2 regions of the Hydrogenophaga sp. BPS33 genome follow, and region 1 is predicted to be linked to the other one. Evidence: predicted binding sites of a transcription regulator. Region 1 holds the regulator's gene; the other holds the start of a gene.

Region 1 (7,631 bases):
TGGCCGTTCCAGTCACATGACCCTCACGGCCGCCGGCATCGAGCTCGACGCCAGCCGCCAGCGCGTCTCGCCCGCCATCCAGCAGGCCTTGCTGGACCTGGCCGAACAGGCCGCTGTCGCCCCGCAGCGCGACGCCATGTTCAAGGGCGAACACATCAACCTCACCGAAGACCGGCCCGTGCTGCATGTGGCACTGCGCGCCGACCCCATGCACACGGGCCCCTGGGGTCCAGCGGTACAGGCCGAGGTGCAACGCGAACTCGCCCGCATCTGCGACTTCGCCGAAGCCTTGCGCGCGGGCACGGTGCGCGGCCATGCGGGCGACGCCATCACCGACGTGGTGAACATCGGCATCGGCGGCTCCGACCTCGGCCCGCGCATGGCGGCCGACGCCCTGGCCCATCTGGCCCACCCCGGCGTTCGCGTGCACTACGTCTCCAACCCCGATGCCTGGGCGCTGTGGAGTGTGCTGCGCACGCTGGACGCCAAACGCACCTTGCTGATCGTCTCCAGCAAGACTTTCACCACGCAGGAAACGCTCACCAACGCCGCCAGCGCGCAACGCTGGCTGACCGACAACGGCTGCCCGGCCGATGCGCTGGCGCAGCACCTGGTGGCCATCACCGCCTCTCCCCAGCAGGCGGCCCGGCTCGGCTACCCCAGCGAGCGCACGTTCCTCTTCTGGGACTGGGTGGGCGGGCGCTACTCGGTCTGGTCGGCGCTGGGCCTGCCGCTGGCCATCGCCATCGGTGCCGAGCATTTCCGCCTGTTCCTGGCGGGCGCGCGCGCGATGGACGAGCACTTCTGCCACACACCGCTGGCGCAGAACCTGCCCGTGCAGATGGCGCTGCACGGCATCTGGAACCGCAACTTCCTCAGATTGCCGACGCACCTCATCGTGCCGTATGCCTCGCGCCTGGCGCGCTTCACGCCGTTCGTGCAACAGATGGACATGGAGTCCAACGGCAAGCGCACCCACACCGACGGCACCCCCGCCGCCGTGGCGACCGGACCGATCGTCTGGGGCGGCCTGGGCATCGACGGGCAACACGCCTATTTCCAGCTCATCCACCAAGGCATGCACACGGTGCCGGTGGATTTCATCGGGGTGGAGAACGAAGACACCCCCTTGCCCATGGCCGCCACGCACCACGAGGTGGTGAACCTCAACTTGCGCGCCCAGGCCGAAGCCATGGCCCGAGGCCGTTCGCAGGCCGACACGCAGGCGATGTTGCAAAAGGAAGGCCTGAGCGCCGCCGAAGCCCGGACCCTGGCACCACACCGCAGTTTCGAGGGCAACATTCCCAGCCACATCCTGTGGCTGGATCGGCTGGACCCCGCGCGCCTGGGCGCGTTGATCGCGCTGTACGAACACAAGGTGTTCACGCAAGCGGCCATCTGGCGCATCAACGCCTACGACCAATGGGGCGTGGAACTCGGCAAGACCATGGCCAAGGCCCTGGCGAAAACGGCGTGAAACCAGGCGGCACGAACGCCTGCACCGCCAATTCAGGCCCAAATACCTTGCACTGCAGCATTTTCAGGAGCGAAGCCCTGTTGACGCCGCACGGCTTTCCGCGAGCGCAAGTGCTATCGCATAGGGTATAAATCTGCATCTCAAAAGACTCTCCCAGCACATTCGGCACGATCCGCAAGGCATCCCAAAGCATGCAAAGAGTCAGAACCTTTTTCAGCACCTTGACGTCGATCATTTCGCCGAATGCGGAGACGCCGGCCAGCGCGCCCGATCCGCAGGCGATGCTGCTGATCCAGAAGTCGATGTTGCGCGTGCTGGGCGTGCGTGGCGCAGAGCTGAACCCCCAACTGGAACACCGCATCCGCTTCGCGCCGAGCATTGAAGCACTGTGGTTCCTGCGTGCCGATCTGGCCCAGGCGCTGTGCCTGCAGCGCGACGAGAACAGTGCCCTGCAAGCGGTCACCGACCTCACGCCCTTGTTCGACGGCCATATCGCCAAGTCCCAGTTGCAAGCCTTCCAACTCGGACATCGGGGGCCAAGGCGCATTGCCGAGCGCAAGTAGGGCCAACGCCCGCAGGCATCCGCCGTATGCTCCAGCCTCCCCTGGAGACTCAACGCACCACCTACCTGCCGGGGGGCATGCTTTACCTGCCCAAGGCGCAGCAGATCGACCGGAGGCTGGTGGTGGGCGGCCTGGTCTTTCGTGTGGGCTGGGGCCTGGCGGGCTTCTGCCCGGGGCCGGCACTGGTGGCTGGGGCGGCGGGCGAAACCAATACACTGGTGTTCGTCGCCGCGATGGTCGTCGGCATGCTGGTGCACAGCGCAGTCGACCGGCGCACTTGAGGCCGTGCTGGAGGCAGAAGCAAGCCGTCTACAATTCCGCGCTTCGGGCCGTTAGCTCAGTTGGTTAGAGCAGAGGACTCATAATCCTTTGGTCGTTGGTTCAAGTCCAACACGGCCTACCAGACACCCCTACTTGTGGTGGCTCAACGCATTCCCCACCAGCTTGGAGGTGACGTCGACGATCTGGATCATGCGCTCGTACGACATGCGCTGCGGGCCGATCACCCCCAGCGTGCCCACCACTTGGCCGTCCACCTCGTAGGGCGCGGTGACCACCGAGAGTTCTTCGTACGGCACGACCTGGCTCTCGCCGCCGATGTAGATGCGCACCCCATCGGCCTGCGCCGACACGTCGAGCAGGCGGATCAGCTGGGTCTTCTGCTCGAACAGGTCGAACAGGCGGCGCAGGTTGCCCATGTCGCTGGAGAACTCGCTCACCGACAGCAGGTTGCGCTCGCCCGAGACCACCACCGCGTCCTGCTCTTCGCCCCCCTCGGCGCCAATGTCCACCGCGGCCTTCATGAGATCGGCGATCTCGCCGCGCAACCGGTCCACTTCGGTTTTCAGACGCTCGCGCACCGCTTCCATGGTGAGCCCGGGGTAGTGCGCATTGAGGAAGTTGGCCGCCTCCAGCAACTGCGGCTGGGTGAAATTGACCTGGGTGTGGATGATGCGGTTCTGCACCGTGCCGTCGGGCGAAACGATGATGACCAGCACGCGCCGCTCGGACAGGCTCAGGAACTCGATATGGCGAAACACCGAGGCGCGCCGCGGCGCCGTGACCACGCCCACGAACTGCGAGAGGTTCGACAACATCTGCGCCGCGTTGCTGATCACCCGGTGCGGCTGGCCCGCATCGATGACCGGCCCGCCCATCTCGTTCACACCGGTGAGGTTCTCACGCCGCACCGTCAGCATGGTGTCGACGAACAGGCGATAGCCGCGCGCGGTCGGAATGCGGCCGGCCGAGGTGTGCGGACTGGCAATCAGTCCGAGCTCCTCCAGGTCGCTCATGACGTTGCGGATCGTGGCCGGCGACAGGTCCATGCCACCGGCCTTGGCCAGCGTGCGCGAACCCACGGGCTGCCCGTCGGCGATGTATCGCTCGACGAGCGCTTTCAGCAGCAACTTGGCGCGGTCATCCAACATGGCTTCATTCTAAGGAGGGATGGGCCTGCGCGCAGCGCAGCCGACGCGGGTTTTGCGCCATTCCGCCACAAAGAAGCTGTGCTGTAATGCGCCGCATGACCCTGACCACGGACGCCAGGTCCGCACCCTCCCGTTCGATCCGGCCACTGCGTTTTGCGCATGTCGTCATCGTGGGCAAGTACCACGCACCCGGTTCCCGCAACGCGGTCGACGAGATCGCGCACTTCCTGCACGACGAAGGTTGCGACGTGTCGCTGGAACAGGAAACCGCCGCCAACACCGGCCTGAGCCAATACCCCGCGCTGGCGGTGCCCGCGATCGGCAAGACCTGCGATCTGGCGCTGGTGGTCGGCGGCGACGGCACGATGCTGGGCATCGGCCGTCAGTTGGCGCGCTATGGCGTGCCGCTGGTGGGCATCAACCAGGGGCGCCTGGGCTTCATCACCGACATTCCCTTCGACTGTTACCGCGAAACGCTGCGCCCCATGCTGCGCGGTGAATTCACCGAAGACGCCCGCACGCTGATGGCGGGCACGGTCTGGCGCGACGGGCACTGCGTCTTCGAGGCCACCGCGCTCAACGACGTGGTGGTCAACCGCGGCGGCGTGGCCAGCATGATCGAGCTGCGGGTGGAGGTCGACGGCCATTTCGTGGCCAACCAGCGCGCCGATGGCCTGATCATCGCGTCGCCCACCGGCTCCACCGCCTATGCACTCTCGGCTGGCGGCCCGTTGCTGCACCCCGGCATCGACGGTTTCGTGATGGTGCCGATCGCGCCGCACACGCTGTCCAACCGTCCCGTCGTGATTCCTTCCCACAGCGAGATCGCTCTGGAAATTGTTTCCGGCCGCGACGCGAGCGCCAATTTCGACATGCAGTCGCTCACCAGCCTGCTGCACGGCGACCGCATCGTGGTGCGCCGCTCCGAGCACGCGCTGCGCCTGTTGCATCCCGTGGGCTGGAGTTACTTCGACACCTTGCGCAAGAAGCTCCACTGGAACGAGGGCGGGTGAAAGGCCGGGCACAATACGGCCGCCTCCTTCATCACCTGCCGCACCGCCCATTGCCATGAGCCTCCGACGCATCGTTCTGCGCGACTTCGTCATCGTCGAGTCGCTGGACCTCGAACTCGACCCCGGTTTCGGTGTGTTGACCGGTGAGACGGGCGCCGGCAAATCCATCCTGATCGACGCCCTGCAACTCGCGCTGGGCGCGCGCGCCGACAGCGGCGTGGTGCGCGAAGGCACGGCCCGCTGCGACATCGCAGCCGAATTCGACGTACCCGCCTCGCTCATGCCGTGGCTGGAAGAACAGGGCTTCTCGGCCGACGACAGCCTGCTGCTGCGCCGCACGGTCGACACCGACGGGCGCAGCCGCGCCTGGATCAACGGCAGCGCGGCCACCATCGCCCAGCTCAAGACCCTGGCCGATGGCCTGGTCGACATCCACGGGCAACACGCCTGGCAGAGCCTCACGCGCGCCGACGCGGTGCGCGACCTGCTCGACGCCTACGCCGGCATCGACACCGAGCCCGCCGCCAAGGCCTGGGCGCAATGGCGGCAGCGGCGCAAGGCGCTCGATGCCGCCACCGAAAAGCAGAACACGCTGCAGCAGGAAAGCGAGCGTCTGTCCTGGCAGATCGCCGAGCTCGACAAACTGGCGCCCCAGGCCGGGGAGTGGGCAGAGCTCAATGCGCAGCACGGCCGCCTGGCGCACGCACAAGCCTTGCTCGATGCCGCGCAGACCGCGGCCAACGCGCTGGACGATGACGAAGCGAATGCGGCCGCGCTGATCCACCGCGCGCTCAGTGCCTTGCAGGCGCAGGCGCACATCGAGCCGCAGTTTGCCAGCACCATCGAGGCGCTCGACGCCGCGCTGGCACAGGTACAGGACACCGTGCACGCCCTGCACCAGTACGCCCGCCACACCGAACAGGACCCCGCCAGCCTCGAAGCGCTGGACCAGCGGCTCTCTCTGTGGATGTCGCTGGCGCGGCGCTACCGCCGCGCCCCCGAAGAACTGGCCGAGGTGCACGCGCAATGGAAGGCCGAACTCGCCCAAGTGGACCAGGCCCTGGATCTGGACAGCTTGCAAAAAGCCGAACGCGCCGACCGCAAAGCCTTCACCGCCGCGCTGGTGGTGATCACGAAGGAACGCCAGAAGGCCGCCCCGAAACTCTCCAAGGCCGTCACCGCCACCATGCAGACACTGGGCATGCAAGGCGGCGTGTTCGAAGTCGCGCTGGTGGCACTGGAAGAACCGCAGGCCCACGGCGCGGAGCAGGTGGAGTTCCGCGTGGCGGGGCACGCCGGCGCCACACCCAAGCCGGTGGGCAAAGTCGCTTCGGGCGGAGAGCTCTCGCGCATCGCACTGGCCATTTCGGTCGTCACCAGCCGCCTGGGCCAGGCCCCCACGCTGATCTTCGACGAGGTCGACTCGGGCATCGGTGGCGCCGTCGCCCACACGGTGGGCCAACTGCTGCGCCAGCTCGGACGGGACCGCCAGGTGCTGGCCGTGACCCACCTGCCCCAGGTGGCCGCCTGTGCCGACCACCATCTGCTGGTCAGCAAGCAGGCCAATGGCCGGCAGACGCAGAGCACGGTGTCGCCGATTGCCGAAGACGCGCGCGTGCGCGAACTCGCGCGCATGCTCGGTGGCGGCGAGCAGTCCGAGATTTCGCTGGCCCATGCCCGCGAAATGCTGGCGGCCTGAGCGATTCGCGCATGAACACGACCACGCCCTACTCCACGCAACTCGTCCTGATCACCGGCATGTCCGGCTCGGGCAAGTCGGTCGCGCTGACGGCCCTCGAGGACGTCGGCTTCTACTGCGTCGACAACCTGCCGCCCGAGTTGCTGGAATCTTTCGTCGATCTGCAGCGCACCAATGGCACGCCCAAGATTGCGATCGCCATGGACGTGCGCAGCGCGGCGTCACTGCCAGGCCTGCCTCGCCGTCTGGAAAAGCTCAAGGCGCACACCAGAGGCACCGTGCAGCTCACAACCGTGTTTCTCGACGCCACCACCGACACGCTGGTGCGCCGCTTTTCCGAAACGCGCCGCCTGCACCCGCTTTCGCTCAAACAGGAGCGGGATCAGCACCGAGCGCTCACGGAAGCCATCGAACACGAACGCGAACTGCTGGGCGAGTTGCGCGAGCAGGCCCTGGTGCTCGACACCAGCCTGATCCGACCCACCCGCCTGCGCAGCCAGGTCAAGGAATTGATCGGTGCCGGACCATCACCGTTGACGCTGGTGTTCGAGTCCTTCGCGTTCAAGCGCGGCATTCCCATGGACGCGGACTACGTGTTCGACGTGCGCATGCTGCCCAACCCGCACTACGAGCCCGAGCTGAGACCCCTCACCGGCCTGGACGGGCCGGTGGCCAAGTTCCTCGCGGCGCAGCCCGACGTGCAGCAGATGGAACAGCAGATCACCGCGTTCCTGCGCCAGTGGCTGCCGCACATGCTGCGCGACCACCGCAGCTACGTCACGGTGGCCATCGGCTGCACCGGCGGGCAACACCGCTCGGTGTACCTGGTCGAGCAACTGTCCTATGCGTTCGCCACCGAGTGGTTCACGCGCGTGCGGCACCGCGAAAGCGACCAGTGGCCCGGCCCGGACAGCCGGATACACGCATAAGCGAACGGCCGGGCAGCGCGAAGCCGGTCTTGCCGACCCTCAGACGGTTTTGCTCAGCGCCTGCAGCAGCAACTTGACGGGCGCCGGCAGACCACGGGCCTCCAGATCAGCAGCCCCCACCCACTGTCCTGGCGGCAGGTGTTGCGCCCGCTCGGGGGAGACGTCCAACAACAAGGGGTGCAAACGCAACTCGCGGTGCGTGAGGCTGTGCGCCACGGCGTCGAGGGTCTCCAGCCGATCCTGCATGGCCGCGGGCACCGCGGCCCGCAGAGCCGCTTCATCCGCGTACACCGGCGGGCAGTACAACCCCGCCCAGATGCCGCTGGAAGGCCGGCGCTCAAGCCAGAAGCGCGGCGCCTGTGCACTCGCATCGCGCCCCAGCAAAAGCCACCAGTTCTCGAAACGGCGCACCAGGCGCCGTGACTTGACCGGGAAACGTTGCGTCTGCCCGATCGCGTGCGCCTGGCAGAGGGGTTGAACCGGACAACGGTCGCATAGGGGCTTGGAGCGCAGGCAAACG
Region 2 (7,631 bases), 1.2 Mb from region 1:
GACGCCGGCCGACATGGTGGGCTCGCCGCTGAGCCAGGTCGTGCGTCCGGAAGTGCTGCCCGACATCCTGCCCCGTGTGGCACAGGCCCTCTCGGGCCATACGCAGACCTTCGAAGCCGAACGCACCAGCGCCAACGGCCAGCGCAACTACTACGAAATCCACTACGTCCCCGACTTTCAGAACGGCAGCGTCGAAGGCATCCTGATGGAGTTGCACGACATCTCCGAGCGCCGCCGCACGGAAGAGTTCGTGCTGCACGCCAACCACGACCTGGAAGAACGTGTGCGCGAGCGCTCGGCCGAGCTGTTTGCCAGCGAGCAGCGCTACCGCCTGATGGTCGATGCCATTCAGGACTATTGCATCTACTTCGTGGACGAGAACGGCGGCATTACCGAGTGGACCGAGAGCGCTCAGCGCCTGCACGGCCACACCCGGTCGCAAATCGTGGGGCGCTCCTACGAGGTACTGCTGGCCGAAGACAACGCAGACGAGGACGAGGTCGATCCCGGTCAGGTGCTGCGCCTGGCCAAGGCGCATGGCCAATGGGAAACGCGCGGCTGGCGCCTGCGCGAAGACGGCTCGCGCTTCTGGGCCCACACGGTGCTCACGGCGCTGCGCAACGAAGCGGGCGAGCTGCAAGGCCTCTCCAGCATCACACGCGACATGACCGCGGCCAAGAGCCTGGAGGACGTGATGAACGACCTCAACCGCGAACTGGAAAAGCGCGTGGCCGAACGCACACAGCAACTGGTGGCGGCCAACAAGGACCTCGACGTGTTTTCGCACATGGTCTCGCACGATCTGCGCGCGCCGCTGCGCCACATCGCCAGCTTCGTGAGCCTGCTGCAGGAGCAGACGCAGGCCTCCGGCGACACCCTGGCCCTGCAGTACCAGAACTCGATCGCCAAGGCCTCCAAGCGCATGAGCCTGATGATCGAAGGCCTGCTGGAATACGCGCGGCTGGGCCGCGTCACCATCGCGCCGCAGCCCGTGCCGATGGCGCAGTTGCTGCAAGGTGTAATGGCGCACCTGAAACAGGAAAATCCGGACCGCCGCATCGAATGGGTGATCGAGAACGATCTGCCGGTGGTGCGCGGCGACGCCATGCTGCTCGCGCAGGCCCTGGGCAATCTGCTGGACAACGCGGTGAAGTACACCCGCCAGCGCGATCCCGCCCGCATCGAAGTGGGCTGGAAGGTCAACCCGGTGGGCGGCCGCACCTTCTACATCGCCGACAACGGCGTGGGCTTCGACCTCCAAAAGGCGCACAATCTGTTCGTGATGTTCCAGCGCCAGCACCACTCGATGGACTACGAGGGCACCGGCACGGGCCTGGCCCTGTCGCAGCGCATCATCGAGCGCCATGGCGGGCGCATCTGGTCCGAGACCGCTCCGGGAGAAGGTTGCACCTTCTTCTTCACACTGCCTTTCGACGGGCTGGAGCCGGAAATGGCCTTCCCCGAGTCGTCGATGGCCACCTTGCCCAACTGAAGTGCCACACGGGTACACCGGTTGATAATCGACCGGTGCACCCCTCCACCTCTGTTGCGACCTCGTTGTTCTCCCTGCAGGGCCGTGTGGCCCTGGTCACCGGCGCCAGCCGCGGCCTGGGCCTGTCCATGGCCTGCGCGCTGACCGCGCACGGCGCCTCGGTCTGGCTCAACGGGCGCAGTGTCGAGGGCTTGGTCGACGCGGTGAGGCAGGCCGATACCGCTGGCGCAACGGCCGGTGGCGCGGCACACGCGTTGCCGTTCGACGTTGCCGACGAACATGCCGCCACTGCGGCCGTCGATCAGATCCTTGCCACGCAAGGTCGGCTCGACATCCTGATCAACAACGTGGGCCAACGCCGACGCGAACCGTTCGACACCTTGCCCGCCCAAGCCTTGCGTAAAGTGCTGGAAGCGAACCTGGTCTCGGCCTGGCACCTGTGCCGTGAAGCCGCGCGCCCCATGCGCGCACAAGGCTTCGGCCGCATCATCAACATCACATCCATTGCCGGGCCGATCGCGCGCGCCGGCGACGCGGCCTACACCACGAGCAAGGGCGCACTGGCGGCCCTGACGCGCGCGCTCGCCGCCGAACTCGGTCCACACGGCATCAACGTCAACGCCATTGCGCCCGGCTTCTTCGCCACGGAGGCCAATGCCACCATGGTGGAAGACCCGGGCACCAACACCTGGCTACAGCAGCGCAGCTCGCTGGGCCGTTGGGGCCATGCCGATGAAATCGGCGGTGCGGCGGTGTTCCTCGCTTCGCCCGCGGCCAGCTACGTGACCGGCCATGTATTGGCGGTCGACGGCGGCTACCTGGCTCATTTCTAGCGAGTTCAACCCGCGTGCTTGCGCACCCAGTCGGCGTACGCGCCGACCCATTTCTGTAGAAACTCGCGGCTGTCCGCGCCAATGCCGCCGTCCTTGTCGAACAGCCCGTCCTTGGCCTGAATGAAAGCCTCGGGTTGGCCCAGGGTGGGCACGTCCAGATAGGCCAGCACATTGCGCAAATGCTGCTGCGCCAGCGCGGTCCCGATGGCACCGACGGACACGCCGATCACCCCTGCCGGCTTGCCGGCCCAGGCGTTCTTGCCGTAAGGGCGCGAGGCGTGGTCGATGGCGTTCTTCAGCACGCCGGGCATCGATCGGTTGTACTCCGGCGTCACGAACAGCAGGCCTTGCGACGCCGCGATTTCCGACTTGAGCCGCTGCACGGAAGCCGCCTGGTTCGCATCGTCGTCCTGGTTGTACAGCGGCAGATCGCCGATCTCCAGCAGCTTGAACGTGAAGTCCTTGGGGCCGAGCTGGGTGATCGCATGCGCCAGCTTGCGGTTGAAAGAGTCGCGCCGCAGGCTGCCGACGACCACGCCGATCTGGAATCCACTCATGTCAAATCCTCTCTAAATAACAAGGGCAAAGCACAAAGGGTGAGCGCAACAGGCTACCGGTTTGCGACAACACTCAAGTCAGTGTGGGTACCGTGGAGTCAGGATCCTCGAGCGGAACACCTGGCGACAGATGCTGGACCACCTTGCGAGGGTCCGCCACCAGCTGGTCCAGCGCGCGGTGCAAGTGCTGCAGCAGTTGTGCATCGCCAACCGCCTCTTCGCTCGCCATGGGCAGCACCGATGACACGAGGCGGAATCGCAAGTCGATATCGCCGGGCAGCGAAGGCGAGCGCTCCAGGCCCTTGGCCACGATGTGCTGGGCCACCATGCGGATGTCTTCCGGCCCCTCGACGAGCACGGCGAAACGGGTGTCGGCGATGCGGCAGACCGTGTCCACGTCGCGCAGCACCTTCGACAGGCGCGACGCCGCCACCACCAGCGCGCGGTCGCCCGTTTCGCGCCCTTCCCGCTCGACGATCTCTCGGTGGTTGGCCAACTCCACCAGGACCAGGCCACATCGGTGTCCATAGCGACGCGAGCGCCTCAGGGCGTGGCGCAGGCGCAGGATGAGCACCGGCGTCAGCGCCAGGCCGGTCAAGGGGTCCGTGCTTTCTATGGCACGCAGTCGGGTGCGGTTCTCGTTAAAGTCCTTGGCACGCCGGTGCAGGATGTAGAGCAGCAGCGGGATCTCGATCGCCGAGCCGATCACCAGCGCATATTGCGTGGCCCAGCCATCGGGCAACACCCCAGCGCTGCGCAACGCCGGGAATGGGTAGGCCAGGTGCACAGGCAGAAAGCCCAGGGCCAGCCAGCCCGCATAGGTTTCACCACGGCGCCAGGCCCACACGCACAGCGCGAAACTGAGCAGCACCGAGAACAGGCCGTAGAGGCTGAGCACGATGTAAGCCGGCGTGCCCAGCCAACACAGATACACGATCGGGTACAGCAGGCCGAACACCGCCCAGCCCAGTGCGAAGCGGTCCACCACCCGGTCGTAGCGCGCGATCGCACAGGCTTCGCGCACGAACCAGATGCCCGAGGCGGTCAACCAAAGCATGAACACCGCTGGCGCGGCATCGTTCCACCAGGCCCAGTCGCGCCAGAAGAACAACCCGCCCACGCCGGTGAACGCGGCCTGGAAGCCGAGCATGCAGGCCACGTAGCAACAGTAGGCGACAAAGGCCCGATCGCCGTAGAGCCGCACGTGCACCCAGCCCAGGAACAACACCAGCAGACCGAATCCCAGGTAACCGCCGACCATGAGGAAGGTCCAGGAGCGGACCTCCTGCAGGCGCTGCTCGGTCAGCAACACCAGACGCGGACTCAAGGGCGCAGGCGCATTCTCCAGCCGCAGCCAGACCGGCCCCAAAGCCTGTGCATCGAGGGAGAACAAAGGGGTCTGATCGGGGTGGCTCCACTGCGCCACGGGCAGGTGATCACCCGCGCGCTGCGCCGTCCAGGCGCCATCGGCCCCAAGGGTGTACAGGGTGGCGACGTCGGTGAACGCCGCGGCACTGAGCATCAGAAACCAGCGCTGGGCGCGGTCCAACGCGGGCAACTCCAGACGCATCCAGAGCGCACCTGGGCCCAGATCGAAACTGCGGTAACGCTCCAGCGGTGTGAACGAATCGGCGGCGCGGGCCACAACCTCATCGATCCGCGCCTTGCCGCTCACATCCACCCACACCTGGGCTTGCAGGGTGACGTCGGTCTCGCTCGCAGAGGCCGCGAAGACTTGGCCAGTTGCGCAGGCCAACCACCCGCACAACAACAGGCCGACCCAACCGGTTTTCCAACGAAGCAGTCGAACCATATCCAGTGACAGGGTTGGGGTGAAGGAAGTGCCCGCTCGCCGGGCTTAGGACGCGGACCTCGCGGTCGCCGACACGGGGTACAGCCAAGTACCCTGGGGCGGTATTCTAAAAGGCGACATCGACGCGGTTCAGGCCTGCGCGCGTCGCCGTGGGCTGGCCTTCTCGCGCGCAGCATCGCGCAGGCGCAAGCGCATGAAATCGGCCGTCACCTCGGAAGCCGGAGAAATAAAAGGACCTTTGGCTTGAAAACGGCCTAAGCCACCCTTATGATTAGCACTCGCTGGGGTCGAGTGCTAACACACGATTCCAAGTCGATCAGCGGTATGCGCCCTGCTCAGGGACACCCACCGTGCTGAACAACCCCATCCGTTTCATATCCAGGAGATGCAATGAACCTTCGTCCTCTCGCCGATCGCGTGATCGTCAAGCGCATTGACAGCGAAACCAAGACCGCCTCCGGCATCGTCATCCCCGACGCCGCTGCCGAAAAACCCGACCAGGGCGAAGTCCTGGCGGTTGGCCCCGGCAAGAAAAACGACAAGGGCGAACTGTCCGCCATGAACGTCAAGGTCGGTGACCGCGTGCTGTTCGGCAAGTACAGCGGCCAGACCGTCAAGGTCGCTGGCGATGAGCTGCTGGTCATGAAGGAAGACGACCTGTTCGCGGTGGTTGAGTCCAAGTGATTTGCGGGACAGACCGGTCAACGCGCAAAGCGCATGACCGCTCTGTCCCCAACTGATTAATCTTTTTTTTCCGGAGCAACAAACATGGCAGCAAAAGACGTAGTTTTCGGCGGCGAAGCCCGCGCACGCATGGTCGAAGGCGTGAACATCCTGGCCAACGCGGTCAAGGTCACCCTGGGCCCCAAGGGTCGCAACGTGGTGCTCGAGCGCTCGTTCGGCGCCCCCACCGTGACCAAGGACGGTGTGTCCGTGGCCAAGGAAATCGAACTCAAGGACAAGCTGCAGAACATGGGCGCGCAGATGGTCAAGGAAGTTGCTTCCAAGACCTCCGACAACGCCGGTGACGGCACCACCACCGCGACCGTGCTGGCACAAGCCATCGTGCGCGAAGGCATGAAGTACGTGGCCGCCGGCATGAACCCGATGGATCTGAAGCGCGGTATCGACAAGGCTGTGGAAGCCCTGATCGCCGAGCTGAAGAAGGCCTCCAAGGCCACCACCACCAGCAAGGAAATTGCTCAAGTCGGTTCCATCTCCGCCAACAGCGACGCCTCCATCGGCGAAATCATCGCCAACGCGATGGACAAGGTCGGCAAGGAAGGCGTGATCACCGTGGAAGACGGCAAGTCGCTGCAAAACGAACTCGACGTGGTCGAGGGCATGCAGTTCGACCGCGGCTACCTGTCACCCTACTTCATCAACAACCCCGAGAAGCAATCGGCGCTGCTGGACAACCCCTTCGTGCTGCTGTACGACAAGAAGGTTTCCAACATCCGTGACCTGCTGCCCACGCTGGAGCAAGTCGCCAAGGCCGGCCGCCCGCTGCTGATCATTGCCGAAGACGTCGAAGGCGAAGCCCTGGCGACGCTGGTGGTCAACACCATCCGCGGCATCCTGAAGGTCGTGGCTGTGAAGGCACCTGGCTTCGGCGACCGCCGCAAGGCCATGCTGGAAGACATCGCCATCCTGACCGGCGGCAAGGTCATCGCTGAAGAAGTGGGCCTGACGCTCGAAAAGGTGACCCTGGCCGACCTGGGCCAAGCCAAGCGCGTGGAAATCGGCAAGGAAAATACCACCATCATCGACGGCGCTGGCGCCGCTGCTGACATCGAAGCCCGCGTGAAGCAAGTGCGCGTGCAGATCGAAGAAGCCACCAGCGACTACGACCGCGAGAAGCTGCAAGAGCGCGTGGCCAAGCTGGCCGGCGGCGTGGCCGTGATCAAGGTCGGCGCTGCCACCGAAGTCGAAATGAAGGAAAAGAAGGCCCGCGTGGAAGACGCCCTGCACGCCACGCGCGCTGCGGTGGAAGAAGGCATCGTGGCCGGTGGTGGCGTGGCCCTGCTGCGCGCCCGTCAGGCCGCTGGCACCATCAAGGGTGACAACGCCGACCAGGACGCCGGTATCAAGCTGGTGCTCAAGGCCATCGAAGCGCCTCTGCGCGAGATCGTGGCCAACGCCGGTGGCGAACCGTCGGTGGTGGTCAACGCGATCCTGGCTGGCAAGGGCAACTACGGCTTCAACGCCGCCAACGACACCTACGGCGACATGATCGAAATGGGTATCCTGGATCCGACGAAGGTGACCCGCACCGCGCTGCAAAACGCCGCTTCGGTGTCCAGCCTGATGCTGACCACGGAAGCCATGGTGGCCGAGTCCCCGAAGGATGAAGCGCCTGCTGGCGGCATGGGCGGCGGCATGGGAGATATGGGCGGCATGGGCGGCATGGGCATGTAAGCTCTCCTTGCCTGAGGGCGCAGGGCGGCGTTGCAGCCGCTTGCCGTGGCGATGCCACTGTCTGCGCGGCTGCGCCTTGCCCTGCACCCTCATGCTGCGTCGTAGAAGCATTTCTTCGCTCCTACGAAAGCCCAAAAACAAAAACCCCGCGATCGCTCGCGGGGTTTTTGTTTTTGGGCGTTGTGCGCCTATTTCATCAGCGCTTCGAGTTTGATGGTGTCGGCCACAAAGGCGCGAATGCCCTCGGCCAACTTCTCGGTGGCCATCGCATCTTCGTTGAGCGCGAAGCGGAAGCTGGCTTCGTCGTGCGTGACGAACGGGATGTCCAGTGCCTTTGCGGCTGCCGGGTCGAGCGCTCGCACCAGCGGCGCTTCGCTGGCCGCCAACTGGGCCAGCAAATCCGGGCTGATGGTCAGCAGATCGCAACCCGCCAGCGCGGTGATCTGGCCCACGTTGCGAAAGCTCGCACCCATCACCTCGGTGGCGATGCCGTGCTTCTTGTAGAACTCGTAGATGCT

Evidence for each region. Region 1 encodes HrcA, which represses chaperone genes, less so after heat shock. Its sites were predicted from a motif close to TTAGCACTCNNNNNNNNNGAGTGCTAA; they were not measured.
Region 2: F9K07_RS25585 (co-chaperone GroES) is a predicted target of HrcA. The motif match lies at 4,967-4,993, and genes of this name have one in related genera.

The regions. Positions count from the first base shown of each region.
Region 1 covers NZ_CP044549.1:4,361,675-4,369,305, forward strand. Annotated here, with positions in the region: gene pgi (glucose-6-phosphate isomerase) at 1-1,477, shown strand, start outside; gene F9K07_RS20280 (hypothetical protein) at 1,669-2,040, shown strand; gene F9K07_RS20285 (DUF6691 family protein) at 2,067-2,321, shown strand; tRNA gene F9K07_RS20290 (tRNA-Ile) at 2,367-2,443, shown strand; gene hrcA (heat-inducible transcriptional repressor HrcA) at 2,451-3,470, opposite strand; gene F9K07_RS20300 (NAD kinase) at 3,566-4,483, shown strand; gene recN (DNA repair protein RecN) at 4,539-6,182, shown strand; gene rapZ (RNase adapter RapZ) at 6,194-7,111, shown strand; gene mutY (A/G-specific adenine glycosylase) at 7,151-7,631, opposite strand, start outside.
Region 2 covers NZ_CP044549.1:5,524,023-5,531,653, forward strand. Annotated here, with positions in the region: gene F9K07_RS25565 (PAS domain-containing sensor histidine kinase) at 1-1,492, shown strand, start outside; gene F9K07_RS25570 (SDR family oxidoreductase) at 1,528-2,325, shown strand; gene F9K07_RS25575 (NADPH-dependent FMN reductase) at 2,331-2,882, opposite strand; gene F9K07_RS25580 (sensor domain-containing diguanylate cyclase) at 2,956-4,695, opposite strand; gene F9K07_RS25585 (co-chaperone GroES) at 5,086-5,379, shown strand; gene groL (chaperonin GroEL) at 5,464-7,113, shown strand; gene tal (transaldolase) at 7,302-7,631, opposite strand, start outside.